Regions from separate parts of the Streptomyces sp. NPDC059696 genome, predicted to be linked through region 1. Evidence: riboswitches for the same ligand, from Rfam matches in the RefSeq annotation. Region 1 holds a riboswitch; each other region holds the start of a gene.
The links. A riboswitch is a leader RNA that binds a small molecule or an ion and turns the genes downstream of it on or off. The one in region 1 is predicted to bind cobalamin.

Region 1 (4,190 bases):
TCGACGAGGCCGGCATCCGGCCCGAGGTCATCTTCGCCGCACTGGTCGGCGCGATCCTCTGGAACCTGCTGACCTGGCTCGTCGGTCTGCCCTCCAGCTCCTCCCACGCCCTCATGGGCGGTCTGATCGGTGCCACGATCGCCTCGGCGGGCATCGGCGCGGTGCACGGAGACGTGCTGGTCACCAAGGTGCTGATTCCGGCGATCGCCGCCCCGCTGGTCGCGGGCATCGCGGCGATGCTCGCCACGCGGCTGACGTACTCCCTCGGCAGCAAGGCCGAGAGCCAGGCGTCCAAGAAGGGCTACCGGACCGGTCAGATCGCCTCCGCCGGCCTGGTCTCCCTGGCCCACGGCACCAACGACGCCCAGAAGACGATGGGCATCATCACCCTCGCGCTGGTCGCCGGCGGCGCCGTGGCGCCCGACTCGGACCCGCCCATGTGGGTCATCCTCTCGGCGGGTCTCGCCATCGCGCTCGGCACCTACCTGGGCGGCTGGCGCATCATCCGCACCATGGGCAAGGGACTGACCGACCTCCAGCCGCAGCAGGGCTTCGCCGCCCAGACCTCCGCGGCCACGGTCATCCTGGCCTCCTCGCACCTCGGTTTCTCCCTCTCCACGACGCACTCCGTGTCCGGTTCGGTGATGGGTGCCGGGCTCGGCCGCAAGGGCGGCGTGGTCCGCTGGTCCACCGCGACGCGGATGTTCGTCGCGTGGGGTCTGACCCTGCCGGCCGCGGCCCTGGTGGGCGCGCTCGCCGAGTACGTCACCGGCTTCGGCAGCTGGGGCACCGCGGTGGTGGCCGTCTTCCTCATCGCCTCCAGCGCGGCGATCTGGAAGCTGTCGCGGCGTGAGGTGGTCGACCACACCAACGTCAACGACACCGCTGACGCCGAGCCTGCCGGTGTGGTGACCACCGCGATCGCCGCGGTGACGCCGCCGCCGGTGGGCGGCACGGCCCCGGCGTCGGAGGACCCGGTCCCCTCGTTCCCGGCGCAGGCCACCGCCGAGCGCACGCCGACCACGACCACCACGGTCTGACCGCCACCGGTTACAAGGAAGAGTCTCGGATATGAAGATCGACTGGGCGGCCCTCGGCTCCGTCTTCGGCGTCAGCCTCGTGGTCACCGTGGCCCTCGTCGGCCTGTTCACCCTCGGCATCACCGGTCTCTCGCGCCGCGAGCGGGCGGTCGCCGAGGGCGGGTCCGCGAGTCTCGCGGTCACCGGCGCGTACGCGTGCTTCGCGGCGTGTGCGGTGGCCGTGGGGTACGGGATCTACCTGATCGTGGCCTGAGCGCCGCACCGCACATCGTGTCCGCCGGGCGGCACGGGACTTGAGGTCCTGTGCCGCCCGGTCGTCGTGTGGGGGCAGGGGGCGATGTGGGGTTCTCCACACTCTCCCCTCGCAGGTCAACGGCAAGTTGACGGCCGTTCCCGGCCGTGGTGGACTGCCGGGGCCAGTACGGCGGCAGGAGAGGAAGCCGGTGAAAGTCCGGCGCGGTCCCGCCACTGTCACCGGGGTAGCAATCCCCGGGAGCCAGGAACTCTCACCGCCGATCTCGTCGAACCAGGGCGTGGACACCCTGAGTGAGGACACATATCGCCATGCGCGGCTGCCGATCGAGGTTCACCACCCCACCCCTGCCCGCCCTCCTGGCCGGCTGAGCCCATGGGTGCCGGTCGCGTCTTCGCGTACGGCGCCGCCGCCGGTCTGATCGGTGACCTGCTGCTCGGTGATCCTCGCCGGGGGCATCCGGTCGCCGCGTTCGGACGGGCCGCGGGTGCCGTGGAACGGGTGTTGTGGCGGGACCACCGCGGGTGGGGCGCGCTGCACACCGCCGTGTGTGCCGGCGGGGCCGTCGCCCTCGGGTCCGTCGCCGCGCGTGCCGTGCGCACCTCCCCCGCCGCCTCCGCGGCGCTGACCGCTGCCGCCACCTGGGCCGTCGTCGGGGGGACTTCACTCGCCCGGGAGGCGCGCACCATCGGGCAGGCGCTGGAGGCCGGGGACGTCGAGGCGGCCCGGGCGCGGCTGCCGCACCTGTGCGGCCGCGATCCGCAGGCCCTCGACGCCGACGGCATGGCCCGGGCCGTGGTCGAGTCCGTCGCCGAGAACACCTCCGACGCGGTGGTGGGGGCGCTGGTGTGGGGGGCCGTCGGCGGGGTGCCGGGGCTGCTGGGGTTCCGGGCCGTCAACACCCTGGACGCCATGGTCGGGCACAAGTCGGCCCGCTACCGCCGCTACGGGTGGGCCTCCGCGCGGCTGGACGACCTCGCGGGGTGGCCGGGAGCGCGGCTGACCGCCGTGCTCGCCGCTCTGGCCGGGCCGGATCCGCGGGGGGCCGTGCGGGCCTGGCGGGCCGACGCGGACAGGCATCCGAGTCCCAACGCGGGGCCCGTGGAGGCCTCGTTCGCCGGGGCGCTCGGGGTGCGGCTCGGCGGGACGCTCTCGTACGGCGGGCGGGTGGAGCACCGTCCCGTGCTGAACACGCGGGGGCGTGCCGTCGGTACGCAGGACGTCGAACGGGCCGTGCGGCTGTCGCAGCGCGTGACATGGCTCGCGCTCGGGGTGTGCGCGGGCGCGCGGTTGCTGATGAGTACGCGGTCGTCCAGTAGTGCGCCGTCGTCCAGGAGCGCGCGGTCGCTCGGGAATGCGCGGTTGCTCGGGAATGCGCGGTTGCTCGGGAGTGCGCGGTTGCTCGGGAGTGCGCCGTCGCTCCGGGGCCCGTGGTCGCTGAAGTGGGGGAAATGACATGAGCGGTGGGCTTCTCGTTGCCGGCACCACCTCCGACGCCGGCAAGAGCGTCGTGACCGCCGGTATCTGCCGGTGGCTGGTGCGCCAAGGCGTCAAGGTCGCGCCCTTCAAGGCACAGAACATGTCCCTGAACTCCTTCGTGACGACGGAGGGGGCCGAGATCGGACGGGCCCAGGCCATGCAGGCGCAGGCCTGCCGCGTCGAGCCGACCGCGCTGATGAACCCGGTGCTGCTCAAGCCCGGCGGCGAGCAGAGCAGTCAGGTCGTGCTGCTGGGCAAGCCGGTCGGGGAGATGAGCGCGCGTGGCTACCACGGCGGACGCCAACAGCGGCTGCTCGGGACGGTGCTGGACTGCCTGGAGCAGTTGCGGGGCACGTATGACGCGGTGATCTGTGAGGGGGCCGGTTCTCCCGCCGAGATCAATCTGCGGCGGACGGACATCGTGAACATGGGGATCGCCCGGAACGCCGGGCTGCCCGTGCTCGTCGTCGGCGACATCGATCGGGGCGGGGTGTTCGCCTCGTTCTTCGGGACGGTGGCGCTGCTGTCGCCCGAGGACCAGGCCTGTGTCGCCGGGTTCCTCGTCAACAAGTTCCGCGGGGACGTCTCCCTGCTGGAGCCGGGTCTGGAGATGCTGCACGGCCTCACGGGGCGCAGGACGTACGGCGTGCTGCCGTTCCGGCACGGGCTCGGGATCGACGAGGAGGACGGCCTCAGGGTCTCCCTGCGGGGGGTGGTGCGGGAGTCCGTCGTCGCCCCGCCGGTCGGCGAGGACGTGCTGCGCGTCGCGGTCTGCGCCGTGCCGCTGATGTCCAACTTCACCGACGTGGACGCCCTGGCCGCCGAACCGGGCGTCGTGGTGCGGTTCGTGGACCGGCCGGAGGAGCTGTCCGACGCCGACCTCGTCATCGTGCCCGGCACCCGCGGGACGGTCCGGGCGCTGGAGTGGCTGCGCGAGCGCGGGCTGGCCGACGCCCTGGTCCGCAGGGCCGCCGAGCAGCGGCCCGTGCTCGGCATCTGCGGCGGCTTCCAGATCCTCGGCGAGCACATCGAGGACGACGTGGAGAGCCGCCGGGGCCACGTCGACGGGCTCGGGATGCTGCCCGTACGGGTGCGGTTCGCCCGCGAGAAGACCCTCACCCGGCCGTCCGGGGAGGCCCTCGGGGAGCACGTCGAGGGTTACGAGATCCACCACGGGGTCGCCGACGTCACCGGCGGAGACCCCTTCCTGGACGGCTGCCGGGTCGGCCAGACCTGGGGCACGCACTGGCACGGCTCACTGGAGTCGGACGGCTTCCGGCGGGCCTTTCTGCGCGAGGTGGCGGCCGCCGCGGGCCGCCGCTTCGTGCCCGCGCCGGACACCTCGTTCGCCGCGCTGCGCGAGGAGCAGCTCGACCGGCTCGGCGACCTGATCGAACAGCACGCGGACACCGACGCGC
Region 2 (4,190 bases), on a different contig from region 1:
GAGCAGGCGACCGCTTCCGGGTCGGGGGTGGCCTGCACGGGCACGGTGGCCCGGGCGGCTCGGGCGATGCGGGTCGCCGGGCGCGAGCGCAGGTAGTACGTCGTCTTCAGCCCGGACTTCCAGGCGTAGGCGTACATCGAGGAGAGCTTGCCGATGGTCGGTGTCTCCAGGAACAGGTTCAGGGACTGGGACTGGTCCAGGAACGGCGTCCTGGCCGCCGCCATGTCGATCAGGCCGCGCTGCGGGATCTCCCACGCCGTGCGGTAGAGGGCGCGCACGTCCTCGGGGATCCAGGCGAAGCCCTGCACCGAGCCGCTGGCCTCGCGCAGGGCCTCCCGGGTGCGGGCGTCCCACACGCCGAGCCGCTTCAGCTCGTCCACCAGGTAGGAGTTGACCTGGAGGAACTCGCCCGACAGCGTCTCGCGCTTGAACAGGTTGGACACCTGCGGCTCGATGCACTCGTACACGCCCGCGATGGAGGCGATGGTGGCCGTGGGCGCGATGGCCAGCAGCAGCGAGTTGCGCATGCCGGTCGTGGCGACGCGCTCGCGCAGCGCCGCCCAGCGCTCCGGCCAGGTCAGCTCCGCGTCGTAGTGGTCCGGGTGCAGCACGCCCCGGGCCGTGCGGGTCTTCTCCCAGGCCGGCAGCGGGCCGTTGCGCTCGGCGAGGTCGGCGGAGGCCTCGTACGCGGCGAGCATGATCCGCTCGGCGATACGGGTGGACAGGGCCTTGGCCTCGGGCGAGTCGAAGGGCAGGCGCAGCTTGAAGAAGACGTCCTGGAGGCCCATCGCGCCGAGGCCGACCGGACGCCAGCGGGCGTTGGAGCGGCCCGCCTGCTCGGTCGGGTAGAAGTTGATGTCCACGACCCGGTCGAGGAACGTCACGGCCGTGCGGACGGTCTCGTCCAGGCGCTCCCAGTCGATGTCCCCGCCGGTCACGAACGCGCCGAGGTTCACCGAGCCCAGGTTGCAGACCGCCGTCTCGCCGTCGTCGGTGACCTCCAGGATCTCCGTGCAGAGGTTGGAGGAGTGCACGACGTGTCCGGGCTCGGCCGTCTGGTTGGCGGTGCGGTTGGCGGCGTCCTTGAAGGTCATCCAGCCGTTGCCGGTCTGCGCGAGGGTGCGCATCATGCGGCCGTACAGCTCACGCGCGGGCAGGGTCTTCTTCGCGAGGCCCTTCGCCTCGGCCGCCCGGTACGCGGCGTCGAACTCCTCGCCCCACAGGTCGACCAGCTCCGGCACGTCGGAGGGGGAGAACAACGACCACGGCGCGTCCGCGTTCACGCGCCGCATGAACTCGTCCGGCACCCAGTGCGCGAGGTTCAGGTTGTGCGTACGGCGGGCGTCCTCGCCGGTGTTGTCGCGCAGCTCCAGGAACTCCTCGATGTCGGCGTGCCAGGTCTCCAGGTAGACCGCGGCGGCACCCTTGCGCCGGCCGCCCTGGTTCACGGCGGCGACCGAGGCGTCCAGGGTCTTGAGGAACGGGACGATGCCGTTGGAGTGCCCGTTGGTGCCGCGGATCAGTGAACCGCGGGCGCGGATCCGGGAGTAGGCGATGCCGATGCCGCCGGCGTGCTTCGACAGCCGCGCCACCTGGTGATACCGGTCGTAGATGGAGTCCAGCTCGTCCTGCGGGGAGTCCAGGAGGTAGCAGGACGACATCTGGGGGTGCCGGGTGCCGGAGTTGAAGAGCGTGGGGGAGGAGGGGAGGTAGTCGAGGCGGCTCATGAGCCCGTAGAGAGCCGCGACCTCGTCCACCGCGCGTACGGTGTCGTCCTCGGCGAGACCGCACGCCACCCGCAGCATGAAGTGCTGGGGCGTCTCGACGACCTTGCGGGTGTGCGGGTGGCGCAGCAGATAGCGGCTGTGCAGGGTGCGCAGGCCGAAGTAGCCGAAGCGGTCGTCGGCCGCACGGTCGATCAGCGCGTCGAGGCGGGCGGCGTGGACGCGCACGAACTCGGCGGTGCGGTCGGCGATGAGCCCCTCGCGGTGGCCGACCGCGACGGACTCGGTGAAGGACGTGACGCCCTGCGAGGCGGCCTCCTCGCGGATGCCGATGGTCAGCAGCCGGGCGGCCAGCCGGGAGTAGGCGGGGTCCTCGGAGATCAGACCGGCCGCTGCCTCCGTCGCCAGTTCCCGCAACTCCGCCTCGTCCGCGGCGGCGGACCGGCCGCGCAGCGCGGCGGCGGCGACCCGGCCGGGGTCGGCGTCGGGGAGGTCGGCGGTCAGCTCGCTCAGGGTCCGCAGCAGCGCGGCACCGGGAGCGTCGTGCTCCTCTTCGGCTGAGACCGGTTCGGCTGGCGCGATGGTCACGTGGGGCTCTCCCTCGCTCGGCACGGGGGCCTCGTCGAGGGCAGGGGGCAGCACGCGAGCGCACTGCGGCGTCGCGTCCACCGGCCCACTCCACGAGGCCCGGACGTCAGGGCACACCGGCCGGGTGGCCGGGTGCGCTGTCGGCAGGTCCTCGGACTGACCCCTGTGCACGACGGCCCCAGGAACGGGCGGTTCCGGGAACAGACATGCACAAGTACACCGTTGCGGGACAGTTCCGGATTCGCACCGGATTCCCCTGCGGCGACAGCGAGCACGAGCATACATCTTGTGCCGGGTTCGAACGGCACCCCCAGATGTTGTGTCGTGCTGGTTTCAGAGCGTCAACTCATAGGTGAGAAGAGTGATGTCCGTCAGCTCCGGGAGGGGGTTCCAGTCACGATCGGGGGTACGCGTGAAGCCCAGCCGTCCGTAGATGCGGTGGGCCGCGTGCATGGTGGGCTGGGTCGACAGCACGACGCTCCGGCAGCCCGGGGTGGCCCGTGCCCGCTCGACGCAGGAGCGCACGAGGGCCTCGCCGACTCCCTGTCCGCGGGCCGCGTGCGCGACGGCGAGCATGCGGATCTCGGCCTCTCCGGGGCCGGCTATGTCGGCCATGGGCCCGCCGGACGGCACGAAGGTGACGCCGCCGAGCACGCGGCCGTCCTTCAGAGCCGCCAGGACGTCCGCGGCGCCGGCTCGTCCGGCGACGTCCCTCAGTACGCCCAGGTACGCGTCGCCCTCGCCGAAGTCGAGGAGGCCGTCCTGAAGGTAGGCCTGGGCGGTGATGGTGCCGAGTTCGTCGTATTCGGTGGGATGCGCACGGCGGATCAGGAGGTCCATGGCGCGAGTGTGCACGACAGCGGGCCGCCGATGTGTGTCAGGTCGGCGGCCCGCTGCGGGTGTGGTGTGGTTGTTCGCGCAGTTCCCCGCGCCCCTGAGCGCGGCCCGCTCAGGCCGCGCTCAATGGCTCGTCCCCGCCGTCGCAGGCGGGAGTTCCACCTGGACCCCCGGGTCGCCCGCGTCCGCCGTGTAGTCCTCCGGCTTGGTCTCGTCGATGCCGTCGGGAGCCTTCAGGGCCTTCAGGACGAAGGTCAGGACCACCGTCACCACCACGTTCAGGACGAACGCCGTGAGGCCGATGTAACCGATCTCCCCGATGCCCGGGATCTCCTTCGCGGAGCCGCCGAAGTGCTTCTGCGTCGGGGAGGCCACGCCGTACGCCGCGACCGTGCCGTAGACCATGCCGACCGCCCAGCCCGCGAGCAGGGCCCAGCGGTGGAACCAGCGGGTGAACAGGCCGCCGACCAGCGCCGGGAAGGTCTGCAGGATCCAGATGCCGCCCAGCAGCTGGAAGTTGATGGCGACCGTCTTGTCCATGGTGAGGACGAACGCCAGGGCGCCGACCTTCACCAGCAGGGAGACCAGCTTGGAGACCTTGGTCTCCTGCGCCGGGGTGGCGTCCGGCTTGATGAAGTCCTTGTAGATGTTGCGGGTGAAGAGGTTCGCGGCCGCGATGGACATGATGGCCGCCGGCACCAGCGCGCCGATGCCGATCGCCGCGAACGCCACGCCCGCGAACCAGTCCGGGAACATCGTCTCGAACAGCTGCGGGATCGCCAGCTGACCGTTCTGCACCTTGATGCCGGCCGCGATCGCCATGAAGCCGAGCAGCGCCAGCAGACCCAGCATCAGCGAGTACAGCGGCAGGATCGTGGTGTTGCGGCGGATCACCTCACGGCTCTTCGAGGACAACGTCGCCGTGATCGAGTGCGGGTACATGAACAGGGCGAGGGCGGAGCCCAACGCCAGCGTGGCGTACGTCCACTGGCCCGGCTCGGCCGGTGCCAGGGCCCCGCGTGGCGCGCCGGTCGCCGGATT
Region 3 (4,190 bases), on a different contig from region 1:
CCTCCGCCACGCGCGCCCGGACCTGCGTGTCGTCCAGGCCGAGGTTCAACGGCCCGAACGACACGTCCTGCTCGACGGAGGCCGCGAACAACTGGTCGTCCGGGTCCTGCACCACCAGCTGCACGGTCGTCCGCAGCCCGGTCAGCCCCTTGCGGTCGTACGCCACCGGCCGTCCCTCGACCGTCAGCCGCCCCTGGTGCGGTTTCAGACCGCCGGAGAGCAGCCGCATCAGCGTGGTCTTGCCGCTGCCGTTGCGGCCGAGCAGCGCGAGCGCGCGGCCCTCGCGGATGTCGAAGTCGAGGCCGCTGAGCACGGCCGGGCCGTCCTCGTAGGCGAAGGACGCGCCCCGCAGGGCGACGAGGGCGGGCTCGCTCATGTCAGCGGCCTTTCCAGTACGAGGGTGAGGACGGCCACCGCCGCGAGCAGCGCGCAACTGGCCGCGGTGAAACGGACGGAGACCCGGGCCTCGGGCACCAGGACCCGCAGGGTGCCGTCGTAGCCGCGCCCGGCGAGCCCGGCCTGGAGACGGGTGGCCCGGTCGAAGGCCCGGACGAAGGCGGTGGCGCCGAGCCCGGCCAGGGACCGCCACTCCGCGGCCCGGCCGGTGTGCCCGAGCCGGGCCGCCTGGGCCTCCCGGATGCGGCGCACGGAGTCCAGCAGCAGGAAGCTCATCCGGTACGTCACGAGCGCGACGTCGACGACCGGAGCGGGCACCCCGGCCCGGACCAGCCGGGGCAGCAGGTCGGACATGGGCGTGGTGAAGGCGAACAGCAGCACGCCCAGGGAGGCCGCCGAGGTGCGCAGCAGCAACTCCCCGGCCCGGATCGGCCCGTCGGCGGCGAAGGCGACGAAACCACCCGGCCCGCCCACCTGGACGAGCAGCGTGAGGGCGCCCGTCACGCAGAAGCCCAGCGGCACCCGGTAGGCCCGCCACAGCCGCCGCCCGGGCACACCGGCCGGACCCAGGAGCACGACCAGGGCCGTCAGGAGCACCAGGGCCGCGCCCGGCCAGGGCGGCAGCGAGATCGCGAGCAGGGTGAGACCGAGTCCGAGCACGGCCTTGTCCACGGGATGGCGGCGGCGCCAGCGACTGCCGTGCGCCGCCGCGTCGATCGGCAGCACCCGGGCTCAGTCCCGTTCCGCGGCGGACTTCCCGGCGGTGCCGGCGAGCGTGTCGTCGGACTCCCGCTCCAGCGCCCGCTGCTCGCCCTGCCTGCGGCCCCGGCGCAGACCGAAGTAGTAGGCGAGTACACCGGCGCCGAGAGCCGCCTGGAGGGCGAACAGCGCCGACTCGATCTCGCCGGAGGGCGGTTCGTACAAGGGCGAGAACCACGGCTCGTAGTCCGGCTTCAGCTCGGTGATCGCCGTCTCCGCCTCGGCGTCGGCGCCCGTGAACGGCTCCTTCTTGTGGTCGCCGAGCCCGAGCGCCAGGGGCAGCACCGCCAGCGCGGCCACGGCGAGCAGCAGGAGCAGGTTGATCTTCGTGTTCCGCTTCATCGGGCCACTGCCTCGGTCTCGGTCTCCGTCCGGGCCCGCCGGGTGGCGACGAGCACGCCCAGCCGGGTCAGTTCGCCCTTGCTGGACTGCACCAGCAGCCGCATCACGAGCACGGTCAGCAGGCCCTCGCTCACCGCGAGCGGGATCTGGGTGACGGCGAAGATGGAACCGAATTTGCCGAGCGCGCCCAGGAACCCGCTGCCCGGGTCGGGGAACGCGAGCGCCAGCTGCACGCTGGTGACGCAGTAGGTGGACAGGTCGGCGAGGAACGCGGCGAAGAACACCGCCACCATCAGCGGTGCGTTGGAGCGCCGCAGCAGCCGGTAGACGGCGTATCCGGCCCAGGGCCCGACGATCGCCATGGAGAAGACGTTGGCGCCGAGCGTGGTGAGGCCGCCGTGCGCGAGCAGCAGTGCCTGGAAGAGCAGGGTGATGGTGCCCAGCACCGCCATGATGGGCGGCCGGAACAGGATGGCGCCCAGGCCCGTGCCGGTGGGGTGCGAGCAACTGCCCGTGACGGACGGCAGTTTCAGGGCGGACAGGACGAAGGTGAAGGCACCGGACGCACCGAGGAGCAGCGTGCTCTCGGGATGCTCGCGCACTTCACGGGTGAGCGACCGGACCCCGTGGACGACGAACGGCGCCGACGCGACGCCCCAGGCGACCGCGTGCGCCGGAGGAAGGAAACCCTCGGCTATGTGCATGGCTCAGCAGACCCTCTCCAGCACCTCGTGGATGGTTGACGCGCCTTGGCCGGTCTCCTGGCTGACGGGTACCACCGCCCGGACTCCGCCTTCCCGGGTCACGAGGACCCAGTGGCTGCCCCTGAGGGCTGGAGCCGGACTTCCCGATTCACAGTGGCGAGGGCCGCACCGGCATCACACCGGATTTCCCGTTCACCAAGGCCTGGTGACAATAAGGCCGGGGTAAGGGCGATGACAAGCCACCCAAGGGGCGCGTGAGGGGGCGCCCGTTCGCACACCGGCGCATCCCGCGGCCGATCCACGCGCGCTCGACAGCGGCCCGTCACACGCCGCCCGGGCCGCGTCAGTCGTCGGTCCCGTCGTCCCCGCCGTCGTCGCTCCCGTCCTCTTCCCCGCCCTGGAGCGGCTCCTGCGGCTTCGGCTGCGCCGGCCCGCCGCCTGCCCCCTGTGTCGGAGCCGCCGCACTCGGCGCGGGCGCGGCAGGAGCCGACGAGGACGGCGAGGCGGAGGGAGTGACATCGGCCACGGTGCCGGTGTCCGGCGTGTCGGCCGTACCCGGGCCGACGGCCGGGTCGGCCCGCTGGTCGGTCTGCTGCTCGGAGGAGCCGGGCGCGGAGTCCTCGGACGCCTCGGCGGCTGGACTGCTCGCCGTCGGGGACGCGTCGGGTTCCGTGCCCTCCGCGGTCGTGTCGGGCGAGAACCAGCGCATGCCGAGGAGCATCGCCGCGAGGAAGAGGCCCGCGGCGGCGGCCGTCGCGGCCACCCTCGACCGGTTGCCGGCACCGCCGCGCCCGCGGGTGCGGCCCGAACGCCCCGCCTGGGCGGCCCGGGCCGCGGTGCGGTGTCCCGTGGTCGCCGGCAGCGCGTACGTGGTCGGAGCGCCGGTGTCGGCGCCGCCGTACGAGCCCGGACCGGCGGGCTTCGCCCTGGACGTGGTGGCGGGCCGCAGCGGCGGGGAGACCTCGGGCAGTGGCTCGGGCAGGCCCTGCCAGGCGCCCCCGGCGAACCACTCGGCGGCCTGCTGGGCGGTGGGCCGGTCCTCGGGCTGCTTGGCGAGCAGACCGAGGAGGTAGTTCTCGAACGCGGGCGGAAGCCCGGCGACCCCGAGCTCGCGGGGCGGCACGGGAGCGGAGTCGAGATGCTGGTGGAGCAGGGCGACGGCGGTGTCGGCCTCGAACGGCGGTCGTCCGCTGAGGAGCTGGTAGAGCACACAGCCCAGGGAGTACATGTCCGAGGCCGGCCCGGCGGGCTTGCCCAGGGCCCGCTCGGGCGCGAGGTAGAGGCCGGTGCCGATGATCTGCCCGGTGGCGGTGAGCGCGGCGCCGGGGTCGTCGAGGAACCGCGCGATGCCGAAGTCGCCGATCTTCAGCGTGCCGGCCGTGTCCAGCAGCAGGTTGGCCGGTTTGACGTCCCGGTGCACGATGCCCTGGGCGTGCGCGGCGGCGAGCCCCGCGGACGCCTGTGCGGCGAGCCGGGCCACCCGCTCGGCGGGCAGCGCGCCGGAGCCGGCCAGCACCCCGGCGAGGCTGTCGCCCTCGACGAGCTCCATGACCAGGTACAGCCGGTTGTCGTACTCCCCGAAGTCCAGGACCCCCACGACGTTGGGGTGGTTGAGACGCCCGGCGGTCTGCGCCTCCAGACGGAACCGGGAGGCCGCCGTGGGGTCGGTGTCCTGGGGCAGCAGCAGCTTGAGGGCCACCGCTCTGGCGAGCATGGTGTCGTAGGCACGCCAGACCTCTCCCATTCCACCGCGCCCGATCTCAACATCCAGCCGGTAGCGGCCCGCTAGCAGCACTCGTCCTCGTCTCATGCGTGGGAAGGTCGCGCCGCAGGCCGAACTCCCCGCGTCCGCACGGGGGTTGGTGGGGGTGCCGCAGCCGACCCAGGATACTGGCGCGGCGTCACCGCTGATCGCCGCAGCAGTGTCCTCCTCGGGCGTCGTCTCGCACATCCCGCGCGAAGAGGTCACCCGCCGGGGTGACGCCGCGG
Region 4 (4,190 bases), on a different contig from region 1:
AGCGCGGAGAAGAGCTGCATGGCGGCGACGCCCGCGAGGACGACCCGGTCGGTGGTGCCGCCCAGGCTGTGGCTGAGCAGCAGCACCAGCGCGAACGACAGCAGGGCGCCGAGGAACGCCCCGGCCGGCACCGGCAGGGCACCGCCGCCCACGCCGAGGACGACGACGAGTACCGCTCCGGTGGAGGCGCCCGAGGACACTCCGAGGACGAAGGGGTCGGCGAGCGGGTTGCGCAGCAGGGACTGCATCACCGCTCCGCACACGGCCAGTCCGGCTCCGCACACGGCCGCGAGCAGGGTGCGCGGCAGCCGCAGCTGCCAGACGATGCCGTCCCGGATCGGCGTCAGCCCGGAGCTGCCGAGACCGAGATGGGCGGCCACGACGGACCACACGTCCGCGACGCCGATGTCGGCGGGGCCGATGGTGATGGCCACGGCGAGGGAAGCGACGAGCGCGACGGCCCCGGCCGCGCCCAGCGCGAGTCCTGCCCGGCGCCGGGGCCTGGTCCCGGCGGCCGGCAGGCCCTGGGCCGTCACCGCACCAGCCCGAAGCGGCGCAGCCCGGCGGCGACCTGCTCGACGCCCTCGACGGTGCGGATGGTCGGGTTCATGGCCTGCCCGCTCAGCAGCACGTACCGCCGGTGCCGGACGGCGTCCATGTTCCTCGTGACCGGGTTGGACTCCAGGAAGGCGATCTTCTTCTCGGCCGACTCGGCGGTCTGGGACGTGCGGGTCAGGTCGCCGATGACGAGGACGTCGGGGTCGCGGTCGGCGACCGTCTCCCAGTTGACCTGCGGCCACTCCTCGCGGGTGTCGTCGAAGACGTTCTTCGCGCCGAGGGCCCGGGTGATGATGCCGGGCGCTCCGCAACAGCCCGCCAGGTAGGGCGACTCGGAGTTCGCGAACCAGTACAGGAGGGTGACGCCGGAGGCGTCGACGCCCGCGGTGGCCTTCTTCATGCGCTGCCGGAGGGAGGCCACGAGGGCGTCGCCGCGCTTCCTCACCCCGAACACGGTCGCGAGGTCATGGACCTCGCGGTAGACGGTGTCGATGTCGAGTGCCTTGTCGCGTGCGCCGTCGCCGCCGCCCGAGTTGTCCTTGCCGGCGCAGTCGGACGGGGAGACGTAGGTGGGGACGCCGAGCTTCTCGAACTGTTCGCGGGTGGCGACGCCGCCCTTGCCGAGGGTGGAGACGAAGGACGCGGCGACGAAGTCGGGCTCGGCGTCCAGGACGCGCTCGAAGGACGGGTTGTCGTCGGCGAGGCGTGGCACCGTCGCGTCGGCCTTCTCCAGCCCCTTCATCACGGGGTCGGTCCAGGTGGCCGTGCCCGCGAGGCGGTCGGCGAGGCCCAGGGAGAGCAGGATCTCGGTGGTGCCCTGGTTGAGGGACACGGCGTGCTGCGGCGGGGCGGGGACGCGGACCTCGTGCCCGCAGTCGGTGAGGGTGACGGCGGCCTTGGCGTCGGTGGACGTGGTGCCGCCGCAGCCGGTCAGGAGAAGGAATCCGGCCGTGAGCAGCGCGGCGGCGCGGGCGGGGCGGGCGAGGGGCACGGGAACCAGTCCTCAGGCGTCGAGGGCTCATGCGCGGAGCCCGGTCGTACGGTGCTCCCCCGCCGCGCGCGGCCGCGGGGGCCGCCAGCAGGTCTTCGGACTCGGGTTCGCCCGGGTCGGAGCGCCTTCCCGGACGTCCGTGCAGGAGTCCAGTGGCCGAGGCCCCGCCCGTCCCCCTCACCGCTGCGCGTCAGTTCCGGATTCGCACCGGATTCCCTGACCCACGTACATGGGTTCGACTGGCCTCGGCAAGCTATCACGGGGGCCGTCAGGGGAATCACCGCGCACCCGCCGCCGTTGAAGGGGAGGAGCAGTTCGTCCACGACGTGCGAGGAGGCCGCCGGTGTACGGCGACGAGGCAACGGTCCGCAGGATCCTCACCGGGCTCGGCGACACCTGGGCGGTGGTGGGCCTGTCGTCGAACCGGCAGCGCGCGGCGTACGGCGTCGCCGCCGTGCTGCAGCGTTTCGGCAAGCGCGTCGTACCGGTGCACCCGAAGGCGGAGACGGTGCACGGGGAGAAGGGGTACGCGAGTCTGGCGGACATCCCCTTCGACGTGGACGTCGTGGACGTGTTCGTGAACAGCGAGCTCGCCGGAGCCGTCGCGGACGAGGCGGTCGCCAAGGGCGCGAAGGGCGTCTGGTTCCAGCTCGGCGTGATCGACGAGGGGGCGTACGACCGGACGCGCGCGGCGGGCCTGGAGATGGTGATGGACCGCTGCCCGGCCATCGAGATCCCGCGGCTGCCCCGGCACGACGTACGGACATCCTGACCTGAGGCCTCCTCCCGGAGGTGCCCGTCCGCCGGGAGGAGGCCTCCATAATGTGCGCATGTCCCACGCCTCTCCGCCTCCGGACTCCGACGGCCCGCAACGCTTTCCGGTCGTCGTCGTGGGCGCCGGCCCGGCGGGTCTGACCGTCGGCAACATCCTGCGGGCCGCGTCCGTCGGCTGTCTGGTGCTGGAGGCGGAGACCCGCGAGGTCATCGAACGGCGGCCCCGTGCGGGGGTCATCGAGGAATGGGCCGTACGCGGCCTGGAGAAGCGGGGCCTCGCCCGGAACCTGCTGGACCGCGCGGAACTGCACACCGCCTGCGAGTTCCGCTTCGAGGGGGAGCGCTACCGGTTTCCCTACGGCGAGCTGACGGGAAGTCACCACTTCGTCTACCCGCAGCCGTTGCTGGTGACGGACCTGGTGCGCGAGTACGCCGACGTCCGCGGCGGCGAGATCCGCTTCGGCGTCCGGGACGTGGCGCTGCACGACCTCGACAGCGACCAGCCGTCCGTGTCGTACGCCTGCCCCGAGACGGGTGAACGCCGACTCGTGCACTGCGACTTCGTCGCCGGGTGCGACGGGGCACGGGGAGCGACCCGGGCCGCGCTCCCTCCCGAGCGGGTCCGGATCGCGCGGCACGACTACGGCATCGGCTGGCTGGCCCTGCTCGCCGAGGCGCCGCCGTCCGCCGACTGCGTGCTGTTCGGCTGCCACGCGCGCGGGTTCGCCGGCCAGATGCCCCGCAGCCCGGAGCTGACCCGCTACTACCTCCAGTGCCCGCCGGGCGACGATCCGGACAACTGGCCGCACGAGCGCGTCTGGTCGGAGCTCCGGCAGCGGCTCGGGGCGGCCGGCGCGCCCCCGCCGACCGAGGGGCGGCTGATCGAGAAGCGCGTGCTGGACATGCACGACTACGTGGTCGAGCCGATGGTGCACGGCCGGCTCCATCTCGCGGGCGACGCGGCCCACCTGGTCGCCCCCATCGCGGCCAAGGGCATGAATCTCGCCCTGCACGACGCCTTCCTCCTCGGCGACGCCCTGGTGGCCCGGCTGACCACCGGCGACGACAGCGGCCTCGGCGGCTACGCGGAGGCGTGTCTGCGCCGGGTGTGGGACTACCAGGAGTTCTCGCAGTGGCTGTCCGAGGTGTACCACGGCACGGCGGCGGGCGACCCGTTCCGTGCGGGCACCGCGCTCGCCCGGCTGCGCCGCCTGTTCACCTCGCCCACCGCGGCCGCCGCCTTCGCCGAGCAGTACCTGGGGACGGCGGCACGCTACTGAGCGAGCCGCGCGTCTCGGGACCGCGTCCCTGCCGTGCGAGCCGCGCCCAGCAGAACCGCGTCCCTGCCGTGCGAGCCGCGCCCAGCAGAACCGCATCCCTGCCGTGCGAGGCGTGCCCAGCGGGACCCCGGCGCTGCCGTGCGAGCCGCGCCCAGCGGAACCGCGTCCCTGCCGTGCGAGGCGTGTCCAGTGGGACCTGGGTGCTGCCGTGGTCAGTCGTGCGGGGGGCGGTCGCTGAGGCGGTGGTCGGCCACGTTCAGCGCCTCGTCGACCAGGCGGCGCAGATGGCCGTCGCGCAGTGAGTAGATCACCCGGCGGCCGTCCTTGCGCGTGTCCACCAGGCCCGCCAGGCGCAGTCGCGCCAGGTGCTGGCTGACGGCCGGCCTGGCCGCCCCGCACGCCTGCGTGAGGGTCGTGACGTCCGCCTCTCCCCCGGTCAGCGCGTGCAGCAGGGCGAGCCGGGTCCGGTCCCCCAGCAGGGCGAGAACCTCCGCGGCGAGCGCGAACTGTTCCTCGCCCGGGCTGCGCGGATGCGCATCGTGCGCAGATGAGAGGTGCATGCGTGCGCTCATAAGCACATAATGGCG

Region 2: linked by a shared signal. The riboswitch ahead of ACFV20_RS25975 (ribonucleoside-diphosphate reductase subunit alpha) and the one ahead of ACFV20_RS27810 (cobalamin biosynthesis protein) in region 1 are both predicted to bind cobalamin.
Region 3: linked by a shared signal. The riboswitch ahead of ACFV20_RS10970 (energy-coupling factor ABC transporter permease) and the one ahead of ACFV20_RS27810 (cobalamin biosynthesis protein) in region 1 are both predicted to bind cobalamin.
Region 4: linked by a shared signal. The riboswitch ahead of ACFV20_RS19000 (ABC transporter substrate-binding protein) and the one ahead of ACFV20_RS27810 (cobalamin biosynthesis protein) in region 1 are both predicted to bind cobalamin.

What each region holds. Positions count from the first base shown of each region.
Region 1 is NZ_JBHWFG010000029.1:94,370-98,559, reverse strand. It holds gene ACFV20_RS27820 (anion permease) at 1-1,040, shown strand, start outside; gene ACFV20_RS27815 (hypothetical protein) at 1,072-1,293, shown strand; cobalamin riboswitch at 1,435-1,568, shown strand; gene ACFV20_RS27810 (cobalamin biosynthesis protein) at 1,669-2,748, shown strand; gene ACFV20_RS27805 (cobyric acid synthase) at 2,750-4,190, shown strand, end outside.
Region 2 is NZ_JBHWFG010000026.1:36,339-40,528, reverse strand. It holds gene ACFV20_RS25975 (ribonucleoside-diphosphate reductase subunit alpha) at 1-2,312, opposite strand, end outside; cobalamin riboswitch at 2,437-2,610, opposite strand; gene ACFV20_RS25970 (GNAT family N-acetyltransferase) at 2,646-3,152, opposite strand; gene mctP (monocarboxylate uptake permease MctP) at 3,273-4,190, opposite strand, start outside.
Region 3 is NZ_JBHWFG010000008.1:61,047-65,236, forward strand. It holds gene ACFV20_RS10955 (energy-coupling factor ABC transporter ATP-binding protein) at 1-376, opposite strand, end outside; gene cbiQ (cobalt ECF transporter T component CbiQ) at 373-1,122, opposite strand; gene ACFV20_RS10965 (energy-coupling factor ABC transporter substrate-binding protein) at 1,129-1,497, opposite strand; gene ACFV20_RS10970 (energy-coupling factor ABC transporter permease) at 1,494-2,201, opposite strand; cobalamin riboswitch at 2,231-2,416, opposite strand; gene ACFV20_RS10975 (protein kinase) at 2,545-3,996, opposite strand.
Region 4 is NZ_JBHWFG010000016.1:46,670-50,859, forward strand. It holds gene ACFV20_RS18995 (FecCD family ABC transporter permease) at 1-536, opposite strand, end outside; gene ACFV20_RS19000 (ABC transporter substrate-binding protein) at 533-1,549, opposite strand; cobalamin riboswitch at 1,618-1,808, opposite strand; gene ACFV20_RS19005 (CoA-binding protein) at 1,893-2,321, shown strand; gene ACFV20_RS19010 (4-hydroxybenzoate 3-monooxygenase) at 2,380-3,603, shown strand; gene ACFV20_RS19015 (ArsR/SmtB family transcription factor) at 3,816-4,175, opposite strand.